3 regions of the Paenibacillus sp. BC26 genome follow, and region 3 is predicted to be linked to each of the others. Evidence: riboswitches for the same ligand, from Rfam matches in the RefSeq annotation. Region 3 holds a riboswitch; each other region holds the start of a gene.
The links. Region 3 has a riboswitch for cyclic di-GMP ahead of BM412_RS01445 (methyl-accepting chemotaxis protein). Riboswitches for the same ligand answer to the same signal wherever they lie in the genome.
Positions count from the first base shown of each region.

Region 1 (3,282 bases), on a different contig from region 3:
ATTGGCTGGTTTAGGCATCGACATGCTTTTCATTGATGATCCCCTGACAGAGGGCTTAGAGCCGACAACGGCTATTCAAGACAGCACGCACAAAGCGGCATCGGATACGATTTACAAGACGATGAATTCGCTAATGGACCAACAGGTGACCAAAGGGCGAACGATCGCCCCCGAGCTTGGCCGCACTTTCCGTAAAGTATTCGGCGATATTATGCAGGATCTCATTCGGCGTGAAGATGTTATGGTCAGCTTGACCAACATTCACGTGGCGGACAGCTACTTGTTCCACCATTCCTTGAATGTCACGATACTGGCAGGCATCATGGGGTTGGCCAGAGGATATAACCGTACGCAGCTCGAAGAGCTTGGCATGGGCGCGATGTTATTCGATATCGGCATGACGCGGCTGCCCAAAGAGATTTTGACCAAGACGTCCGCATTAACGCCAAGCGAGCGGATGCTCATGGAGAAGCATACCGAGGATGGCTTCAACATTATTAGAGCGCAGCATGATATTAGTTTACTCTCGGCTCACTGCGCGCTTCAGCATCACGAGCGCTACGACGGCACAGGCTATCCGCGCAAGCTTAAGCGGGAGGCCATTCATGAATACGCTCAAATCGTCGCCATCGCAGATGTATACGATGCGCTTACCTCTCCAAGGCCGCATCGGAAACGATATACCCCATCGGAAGCGATCGAGTTTTTGTTTGCTGCAGGAAATACCTATTTTGATTTAGAATTGATCAAAATTTTTTGTAAGCATATTTCGATTTATCCGGTCTCCACAACGGTACTGCTCAGTTCAGGGCAAGTTGCTGTCGTAGCTATGAACGATCCGCTCGCGGTTCATCGTCCAACGGTTCGGATTATCCGTGAGTCTGATGGAACTGCACCTGCTTCAGCCTATCAGATCGACCTCAAAGACCAACATAAGTTAATGATCGTGAAAGAACTGTAGGTAGGTTAGCATACTGCTGACAACTGCATATCATCGATACTGGCAAACTTATCGAAAGATAAGGACGCAAAGTTAAAGGGTCTAATGTCCGCTAATAATGAAGTAGCGAACGAATGACAGCCTGACTGCCGAAATGAACACCCGAGTCTGTCTCGGGGTACTGAAGCGGCTCCGTTCTTGTATGAGGAAGCGCTTTTTCTGTTTTTATGCAAAGTATTGCGGTTGCCGGAGTGTTCTTCATATGTAAAGGGGGAATGGATGTGACAGGCATGAATGAAAGAATTGGTTTCAATAATAAACCTACCTTTGCTATGAAGGCATTGCTGCACAGCCGTACTATGGTTGAGAAAGAAGGGTATGTTGCTACAGGCGTACTTGCCCATGCAGAAGGCGAAATGATGGAAATCGAGCTTACGGAGTTCAAGAACTTCGAGCTCGGAGATCCGGTTAGCTTAACCGTGTATTCACCTGTCGGTATTCACCGTCTGCAATCGACGATTATTGCAAAGGCGGAAGGTTCCATCGCGGTTATTTTTCCGATCCGTTCATTGGCGGGACTGGATGAGAAGCGGGAATCGCCGCGTATCGATATCGAGGCAAGAGGTACGATTTCGCGAACATACTCGCAAGAGATAGAAAACTCCAAAGGGGAGAAATTGACGATAGAAGCTACAGACAGCTTCGATATAGAGCTAAGAAATATAAGCGACACCGGCATAGGTTTTTCCTTAATGAGCCCTCCAACGCTCGCGAATGGGGATATCCTCACGACGAGCCTATCACTGGGCTTTAAGTTGGAGTGCGAAATTGAAATAATCCGCAAGGACGATGGAAGTGAGTGGAAGTTTTACGGAGCTCGCTTTCAAGGGTTAGACGAGCAGCAGCAGAGGGCGCTTCGGGCGTACTTGCTGCGTGTGCAGATTGAAGCCTATTTCAAGCTTAAGAAGGAGAAGGCATCGGCTAAGAAGAGCAGATAAACGTGATTTCGGCGTTGCTGGCATAAGAAGACGTTTGAACGGATGATGGTGATCCGGCAGCGTCTTCTTTTTTTATAAGTCAGCTCGTCAATTATGGTACAATTGGAAAAATAACGAAAAGAATGCGGCGGGGTTTGAGCAAAAGGGGAAGTGGTTATGCGAAGTGGGCTGACGGGACTAGCTGCGCTGGCCGTGGCGATCGTGCTGGCTGGTTCGGCTTATCATTACGGAATGTTCTTTGATACAATCTTTTATCGGTGGGAATCCATCCTTATCGTCGTCTGCGTGTTCATAGTAGGAGCAGATATAGCGGCTCACTCTCGGAAAGCGGATACGCGGCTTAGGAAGGGCGTTCCGGCGGCGTTTTATGGACTGCTTGCGATTGCACTGCTATATGCAGTGGCGCTGATCCATCGTCCTGCTTCCGTGTTAGGCAGCTTCGATGAGGCCTTGCGATGGACGGCATATACGGCTTTTGCCGTCACCTTGTACAGCTGGTTCTGTTCAAGCTCCGATACGACTGTGCGGCGACACCGCCTAAAGTGGCTTTCTGCGGCCATTCAGGGCTCAGGCGCTTTCGTTATCACGGGAGCGATCGCGGGATGGATGGGGTGGGTTGCTTTTCCCGAAATCATCATGACTACCGGCGATGCAAGACTGTCCGCTGTTGGAGCGCGTTTGTCGGGGTTCATGCAATATCCGAATTTCTTAGGTGCCGTAGCCGGTGCCTATCTCTTATTCTATTTGCTCTTGCTAATCAGGGAAAAGGCTTCGGTATCGTCGTTTATCGGGGCTGCAGCCGGGGTGCTGCCTGCTGTCTTGGTACTGCTGCTAACCGAATCCAGAGGAGCTTGGCTCGTGACCGCCCTGGCATGGGTTGGCGGCCTTCTGCTGCTGCGCAGTAAGGAACGCGTCACTTGGCTTATCTTTAGCGGCTGGGCATTGATAAGCGGCGGGGCTGCATATCGAGCTGTCGTTCATGCAGGATTACGCAGTGGGGATGCCGGTGATGGTACTAGCAAGTTTGTACAGGATGGGGCAACTTCGCAGGAGACCGTATTGCTGATTCTGATAGGTGTGGCTGCACTTGCCGGATTTACTGCTTTGAGATGGATGCAGGCACGAGGACGAGAACAGCTGCTCAGCCGAATAGCATGGGGCTGCTGGCTTGCAGGATTATTTGGCATGGTCATGCTCCTTCCATCGGTTATTCAAGGACGTTTAAGCGGCGGGTTTCAGACGGCCGGCGCGCGCGGGTTATTTTATAAGGATGCATGGCTGCTCATGAAGGAAGCGCTGTTCTTCGGCCGTGGCGGCGACACATGGCGGATGTTGTTTACCCAA
Region 1 is NZ_FPAD01000002.1:344,649-347,930, reverse strand. It holds gene BM412_RS17990 (HD-GYP domain-containing protein) at 1-961, shown strand, start outside; cyclic di-GMP riboswitch class I at 993-1,094, shown strand; gene BM412_RS17985 (PilZ domain-containing protein) at 1,273-1,938, shown strand; gene BM412_RS17980 (O-antigen ligase family protein) at 2,095-3,282, shown strand, end outside.
Region 1: linked by a shared signal. The riboswitch ahead of BM412_RS17985 (PilZ domain-containing protein) and the one ahead of BM412_RS01445 (methyl-accepting chemotaxis protein) in region 3 are both predicted to bind cyclic di-GMP.

Region 2 (3,282 bases), 130 kb from region 3:
ATTCGCTCTTGAACACCTTCTTCTCTACATTCACATAGACCAGGGCTGAGAATGAAACGACGATTAGCAAAATAATGCCTGCAATCCATAAGAAGATGCGCAGCAAATATTTCTTTTCTTGAAACAGACGAATGAGGCTCATAAGCAAGTACCACCCTTGTTATTCAATCTTTGCTTCCCTAACCGAGCTGCCGTAATGAATGTCCGCTTTGCAAATATGTCCGGCAACCGCGATCGGCTGCTTGCCTTCTGCCGCATGCAATAATTGAAGGGCAGCGCTGCGTCCCATCTCATAGAAAGGCTGGTTCGCACCTGTGATATCCAGTCGAAGTTTCCCGTTCAACCCCTGCGCATCATAAGTAACCAGGGACATGTCGTCCGGGACGCGCCTGCCAAGCCGCTCAAGTGCAGCAAGCGCAGCTTCGGCAATCTGATCATTCGCCGCAAAAACAGCCGTATACCGCATCGTCCCCAGCGCATACGCAAGCCGAGAAACAAACGCTTCGATTTCACTCTCGAAATTCTCGAACCGAGTTGGGATGCTCAAGTCGTAATCCGCTTCGAAAGGAACACCTGCTTCGATGAAAGCTTGTCTCATGCCAAGCAGCCGTTCATAGAACGTGCTGAGATCCGAATTGCGTACGAACGCAATCCGCCGATGCCCCTTGGCAAGCAGCAACTTCGTGAGCGAATAAGCGCCCGCAGCGTTATCGCTCGTCACAAAGGGGATATCGCTGTCCCAAACCCGCCGATCTAAGAAAATAACCGGGATCCCGCTTGCCGATAACCGCTCGTAGAGCTGCCGACTGCGCAGCTCGTCCTGTCCCCCGTGGATCGGACTGAGAATAATCCCCTCCACTTGCCTTTCAATCGCGCTCGCAACGAACGACTCCAGCTTATCAAAGCTGCGGTTATCGCTGCTGCTCATCAGCTGATAGCCCTTCGGCTGCAGCGCATCCTCGATCCCGCGCAGGGCGGCTCCCCATAACGGGTTGTCGATGCCGATAACAGATGCGGCGATTAGCCCGCTCCCGCTCATCGATTGAGACACGGAACTCAGCCCGCCATCTGCGAGATAAGTACCTCGGCGGTTGTCCCGTGTTAGAAGTCCTTCCCCGCAGAGCTCCTTAATTGCCTTCTCGATCGTATTAACGCTGGATTGATAGGACTCCGCCAAATTGCGGCTGGACGGCAATCGCGAAGATCCCTGCCACTCGCCTATATGTATGCGCTTTCGAATATCTTCCTTAATACGGTGATACGGGTAGGTAGACAACCAATTCACCTTCATCTCTGCTAGATTAGCTTGACTATATGACATGTGTATCATCTGTGTCAATCCATAGCCTGCTCTTGAATTCCATTGTGATTATAGTCCTAATTATATAAGTCTTTAGTCCTTTATTTAATAACACCGCTCACCGCACAGGCTCATAAATACCAACTCTATCCTTTTAAATAGGTTCCATAGACCCATTCACGCGACTGAGATATTATGGAAAATAAGATTAGAACTATATTCCTACATATTTCGTCAAAATTGAATCGTTTCTCATAGGCAAACCCTTCGAAAGCAGGGGGCGCAAAGTCATTGGGTCTAAGTCTTTTCTCCTAACAAGGAATGGGATACGACAGCCAGACTGCCGAAGTTAATCTGCTGACCTTGGTGCCTCCAAGCGGGAAGATGCGTATCGGTCTATTGCCGCCATCTTGCTCTGAAGGGCCGGTTTTTTTTTTTGTATACCAATATGGACACAGAAAGGATGTGATCGGCTTGGCCACCTCATACGAGCAGTTTAGTTCGAAGCTACTGACCTACACGTTAATGTTTCTTATCCTGTCCTCGCTCCCTATCTATGTAACCGTTCTCTCGCTTGAGCTGATAACCTTTCAAGTTTTCATACGATTCGTCTCTTCCGTCATTCCGCTTGGTTTTGTGCTCTATTTCGTTTACCGGCAGACCTACAAGACGCTGAAAGGGAAATTAATTATTTCCGCCTATTCATTCCTGCTCTGCTCCATCGTCATGTGCTTTATACCCACGCCGAATTCCGGTACCGTGGTCTTCCTCTTCGCGCTTCTCTCCCTCATCTATCTGGACCGCTATGTAACGCTGTTGGCAAGCGGATATGGCATTGTGCTACTCATCGTCCATCAATTGTTTAACCCCTATATGCTCAAAATGGACCTGATCTCCCGAGTCGTACAGTTCACCCTGTTCACCATGTGCTGCATCACTTGTGTCAGCGTATGCATCATCGGACGCCGAATCATCGCGCATGCACAGCGAAGCGAGAAGAAAGCGCTGGATAATGAGAACCGGTACCGGCAAATTTTCGAGCTGTCTCCCGAAGCCAATATCGTTCAAATCGATAATAAGATTGTTCATATGAATCGGTCGGGGCTGGCGATGCTCGGCGCGAAGCATCTGGATGAATTAATCGGCGTTGATGTATTTGACTTGGCTCTGCCGGAGTATCACGACCTGATCCGCGCGAAAGCGGCTGACCTTATTGCAGGCAAAACCATCTTGGATTATACGGAGCTTCGTATTTACAAGGTCAATGGAGAAGTGATCGAGGTGGAAACCAATTCGATATCGACTTTGTTCAATAATCGCCCGGCCATCCTCTCGAACTTCCGTAATATTTCGGAAACGAAGAACGCCCGTGAAACCATTAATTATATGGCTTATCACGATCAATTGACCGATCTGCCGAATCGCTATCAATTCATTATGAAGATAGAAGCAGAGCTTCGGAATGCCGCTAATCATCCATGCAGCTTCGCGGTCTTGTTTCTTGATATGGACCGATTCAAATCCATCAACGATACGTTCGGGCACCCCCATGGGGACCGTCTGCTTAAGAACTTCGCGAAGCGGCTTCAGGCATCGCTGGAGCCTTCATCCTTTGCGGCCAGACTTGCCGGTGACGAGTTTGTCATCCTGCTTCCGAATAGCAGCGCAGAAACGTTAGGGGCGCTGATTGAGCCCCTGCTGGAACGGCTCTCGGAGCCTTTCATCCTCAAAGGGCAAGAGATTAGCGTTACGACGAGCATCGGGATTGCAATGTATCCCAAAGACGGTCAGGATGCCGATACGCTGCTGATTCACGCGGATGCGGCTATGTATGCGGCTAAGAGGCAGGGGAGAAACAACTACGCCTTCTACAGCACGGAGATGAACGAGGTTAATTTGCGGAAAATGATGCTGGAGCAGGACTTGCGCAAAGCACTCCAGCAAGACGAACTTCATTTGGTCTATCAGGGCAAGAAGGATTT
Region 2 is NZ_FPAD01000001.1:447,360-450,641, reverse strand. It holds gene BM412_RS01960 (AraC family transcriptional regulator) at 1-142, opposite strand, end outside; gene BM412_RS01955 (GntR family transcriptional regulator) at 161-1,321, opposite strand; cyclic di-GMP riboswitch class I at 1,548-1,648, shown strand; gene BM412_RS31750 (putative bifunctional diguanylate cyclase/phosphodiesterase) at 1,622-3,282, shown strand, end outside.
Region 2: linked by a shared signal. The riboswitch ahead of BM412_RS31750 (putative bifunctional diguanylate cyclase/phosphodiesterase) and the one ahead of BM412_RS01445 (methyl-accepting chemotaxis protein) in region 3 are both predicted to bind cyclic di-GMP.

Region 3 (3,282 bases):
TCTAATTTATCGCTCAGTTTCTCCAGCATTGTCGCCAGCTCCGACGATCTGGAAATCAGCTGATGCTGCTCATTCGAGCTGCCTGTGACCGTCTTTACGCTGCCCGTCAATTCAACGGACATGCGGGAGATTTCCTCGATGTTGATGCTGAACTGCTGCGTACTGGCAGACATTTGCTGAGACGCGCCGGAGATGTAATGAATTTGTTCCGCAACGGTTTTAATAGACCGCATAATGCGTTCGAACGCCGCTCCCGCATCACATACGGCTTGATTTCCTGATGCTACCTCAACAATTACTTGATCCATGGATTGGATGGAAGCCCGGTTATTAGCCTGGATGTCTTGAACAAGCTCAGCGATTCTCTGGGCGGAGGCGGTGGTTTGCTCAGACAGCTTGCGGACTTCATTGGATACGACGGTAAAACCTCTGCCATGCTCGCCTGCCCGTGCCGCTTCGATCGCCGCATTCAGAGCCAGCAGACTGGTCTGGGAAGCTATGTCTGTAATTAAACTCGTAATATCATCTATTTCTTGTGAACGCTGACCAAGCAGCTTTACTTTGGCAGCCGATTCTTGAACGGCATTGCTCATCGATGTCATCTGCCGGACAGCCTTCTGAATGGCTTCATTCCCGTTGTCGGCCTCTGTCGCAACCTCGTTCGAGAAATTAGACACGGTGGCAGACGTTTCAGCGATGGTATGGATATCTCGGAGCATCTCTCCGATCACCTTCTTGCCGGTCTGTGCGCCATTCTCCTGTAAATGTGCCGCGGCATCGACCTTATGCATCGTTTGTACGATATCCCCTGCCAAGAGATTAAGCGTGGCCGCGTTGCAGCTGAGCTCCTTGGAGTTCATGAGCACCTGGTCCGACGTTTCCGTCACATTTTCGATAATTTGTTTGACCGCTGCTTGAATTTTCTGCTGTTGGGCCGATTCCAGTGCGTGGATGAAGGCTCTGCGCGTCATAATTTGATAGGTAACGGCGCCGATAAACAAAACAACAAATACGATGTGAATGGAGACCATGGCCAGCGAATAATCACGGGTTCCGTAGACAAGCTCTGGGAAGATTAAGAAGCCGAGTACATGCTGCAGAGCGAAGATGACGGTGCTGATGAGAAGCATTGCGATGAGGTCGTAGTACAAAATAATGGCCAGTACCATAAAGATGGAGAAGTGGTATTCCACCGTCCCGTTACCGCCGGCAATGATGGATATGCTGCTGAAGGTAAGCGAAAGCGTCATAAGAAGCGGAACGCTCTGCTGTTCCTTCTGTAACCGCATGCAAAATCCGGCAAGCAGTAAGCAAGTAAACGGCAATGCGAAGAACGTTTGATTAAGTAAGGAGAGAAGCGTTGAACCATTCTGATCCGGATGATGATCATGCTGCATGGAAAAACCGAGCCAATCGAATGCGTGTACCAGAAGCGATAAAAGTACAATAATTGTAGAAATGAATAACATGACACGGTTTTTCTCTCTAAGCATACAACGAGCCTACCTCCCAATATTTGTATAAATATAAAAAGAGTCCACCCATGTTAAGGATGGACTCCTTTTCACCCGGTAACCTGTCCACCATGGCATCGGTATCGATGCTTTAGGCCTAGGCTTTGCGTCCCAACATTTCCATTGGTTTGCCTTTATCATATGAGAAGTAGTTGTAAAACTATGGTTTTGTAAATATTAACAGGGTTAATTATAGGAGAGTAAAGCCCTATTTGTACATAGCGTAATTTGTAATCTTTTGTCGAATTTGTCAGATCATCTCTTCTGCTTTCACCACTTCATCGAATTTGGCAGCTGTAATCAGTCCGCTGCGAATGGCAGCCTCACGCAGCGTCAGGCCTTCCTTATGAGCGGACTTCGCAATAGCTGCCGCATTCTCATAGCCGATATGAGGATTGAGCGCCGTAACGAGCATCAGGGACTCGTTCAGATGCCGGGCGATTGCTTCCCGATTCGGCTCAATGCCAACCGCGCAATGCTCATCGAAGGAGCGGATGGCATCGCTTAGAATGCGGGTCGACTGCAGGAAGTTGTGAATGATGACAGGCTTAAACACGTTCAGCTCGAAGTTGCCCTGGCTGGCCGCGAAGCCGATTGCCGCGTCATTGCCCATGATCTGACAGACCACCATCGTCAGCGCTTCGCACTGCGTCGGGTTCACCTTCCCAGGCATGATGGAGCTGCCCGGCTCGTTCTCCGGTATTCGAATCTCGCCAATCCCGCAGCGAGGGCCGCTTGCGAGCCAGCGCACGTCGTTCGCGATCTTCATCAAGTCCGCGGCGAGCGCTTTGATTGCGCCATGCACGAAGACGATTTCGTCGTGGCTTGTCAGCGCGTGAAATTTGTTCGGCGCGCTAATGAAGTTCTTGCCGGTTAGGCGGCTGATCTCCGCCGACACTTTCTCGCTGAAGCCCGGCGGGGCATTGAGGCCCGTGCCCACGGCCGTGCCGCCGATGGCAAGTTCGCGCAGCTCCTCGCGGCTTGCTCTAATATTACGCTCGCCTTTCTCCAGCATCCGAACCCAGCCGCTGATTTCCTGGCCGAGCGTAAGCGGAGTGGCATCCTGCAGATGGGTGCGGCCGATTTTGATTACATCCATGAAGCTTGCGCTCTTCTGCTCGAGCGTGGATTTCAGCTGCGCAATGGCCGGCAGGACGAGATCCTCCACAGCAATCAGCGCGGCGATATGCATCGCCGTTGGAAAGGTATCATTAGAGCTCTGCGAGCGGTTCACGTCATCGTTGGGATGAACGGCTGCTTCTTGGCCTTTCTCCTTGAGCAGCTGTGCCGAACGCCGTGCAATCACTTCATTGACGTTCATGTTGGACTGCGTGCCGCTCCCGGTCTGCCAGACGGCAAGCGGAAACTCATCCTGCCACTTTCCTTCAATTACTTCATCCGCTGCAACCGCTATCGCTTCGGCTTTCAGGGCATCCATCTTCCCCAAGCTTCCGTTCACGGTCGCTGCTGCTTTCTTCAAATAGGCAAAAGCGGTAATTAACTCACGCGGCATCTTCTCCGTACCGATTTTGAAATTGTGCAGACTGCGCTCGGTCTGCGCTCCCCACAGCCGGTGCGCCTCAACCTGTATCTCACCCATGGAATCCTTCTCAATGCGAAAATCGCTCATCACGACTACCTCCTCATACGAATGGTTTCTGTTCGGTTTACTTTCTATATACCCAAAATGGCACTTGTTCTATTTCTATGAAAGAGGCGATGCATCTACGAGCATGCATCGCCTCTTTCCCATGATTACCTATTTGCC
Region 3 is NZ_FPAD01000001.1:319,695-322,976, reverse strand. It holds gene BM412_RS01445 (methyl-accepting chemotaxis protein) at 1-1,493, opposite strand, end outside; cyclic di-GMP riboswitch class I at 1,568-1,657, opposite strand; gene fumC (class II fumarate hydratase) at 1,765-3,144, opposite strand.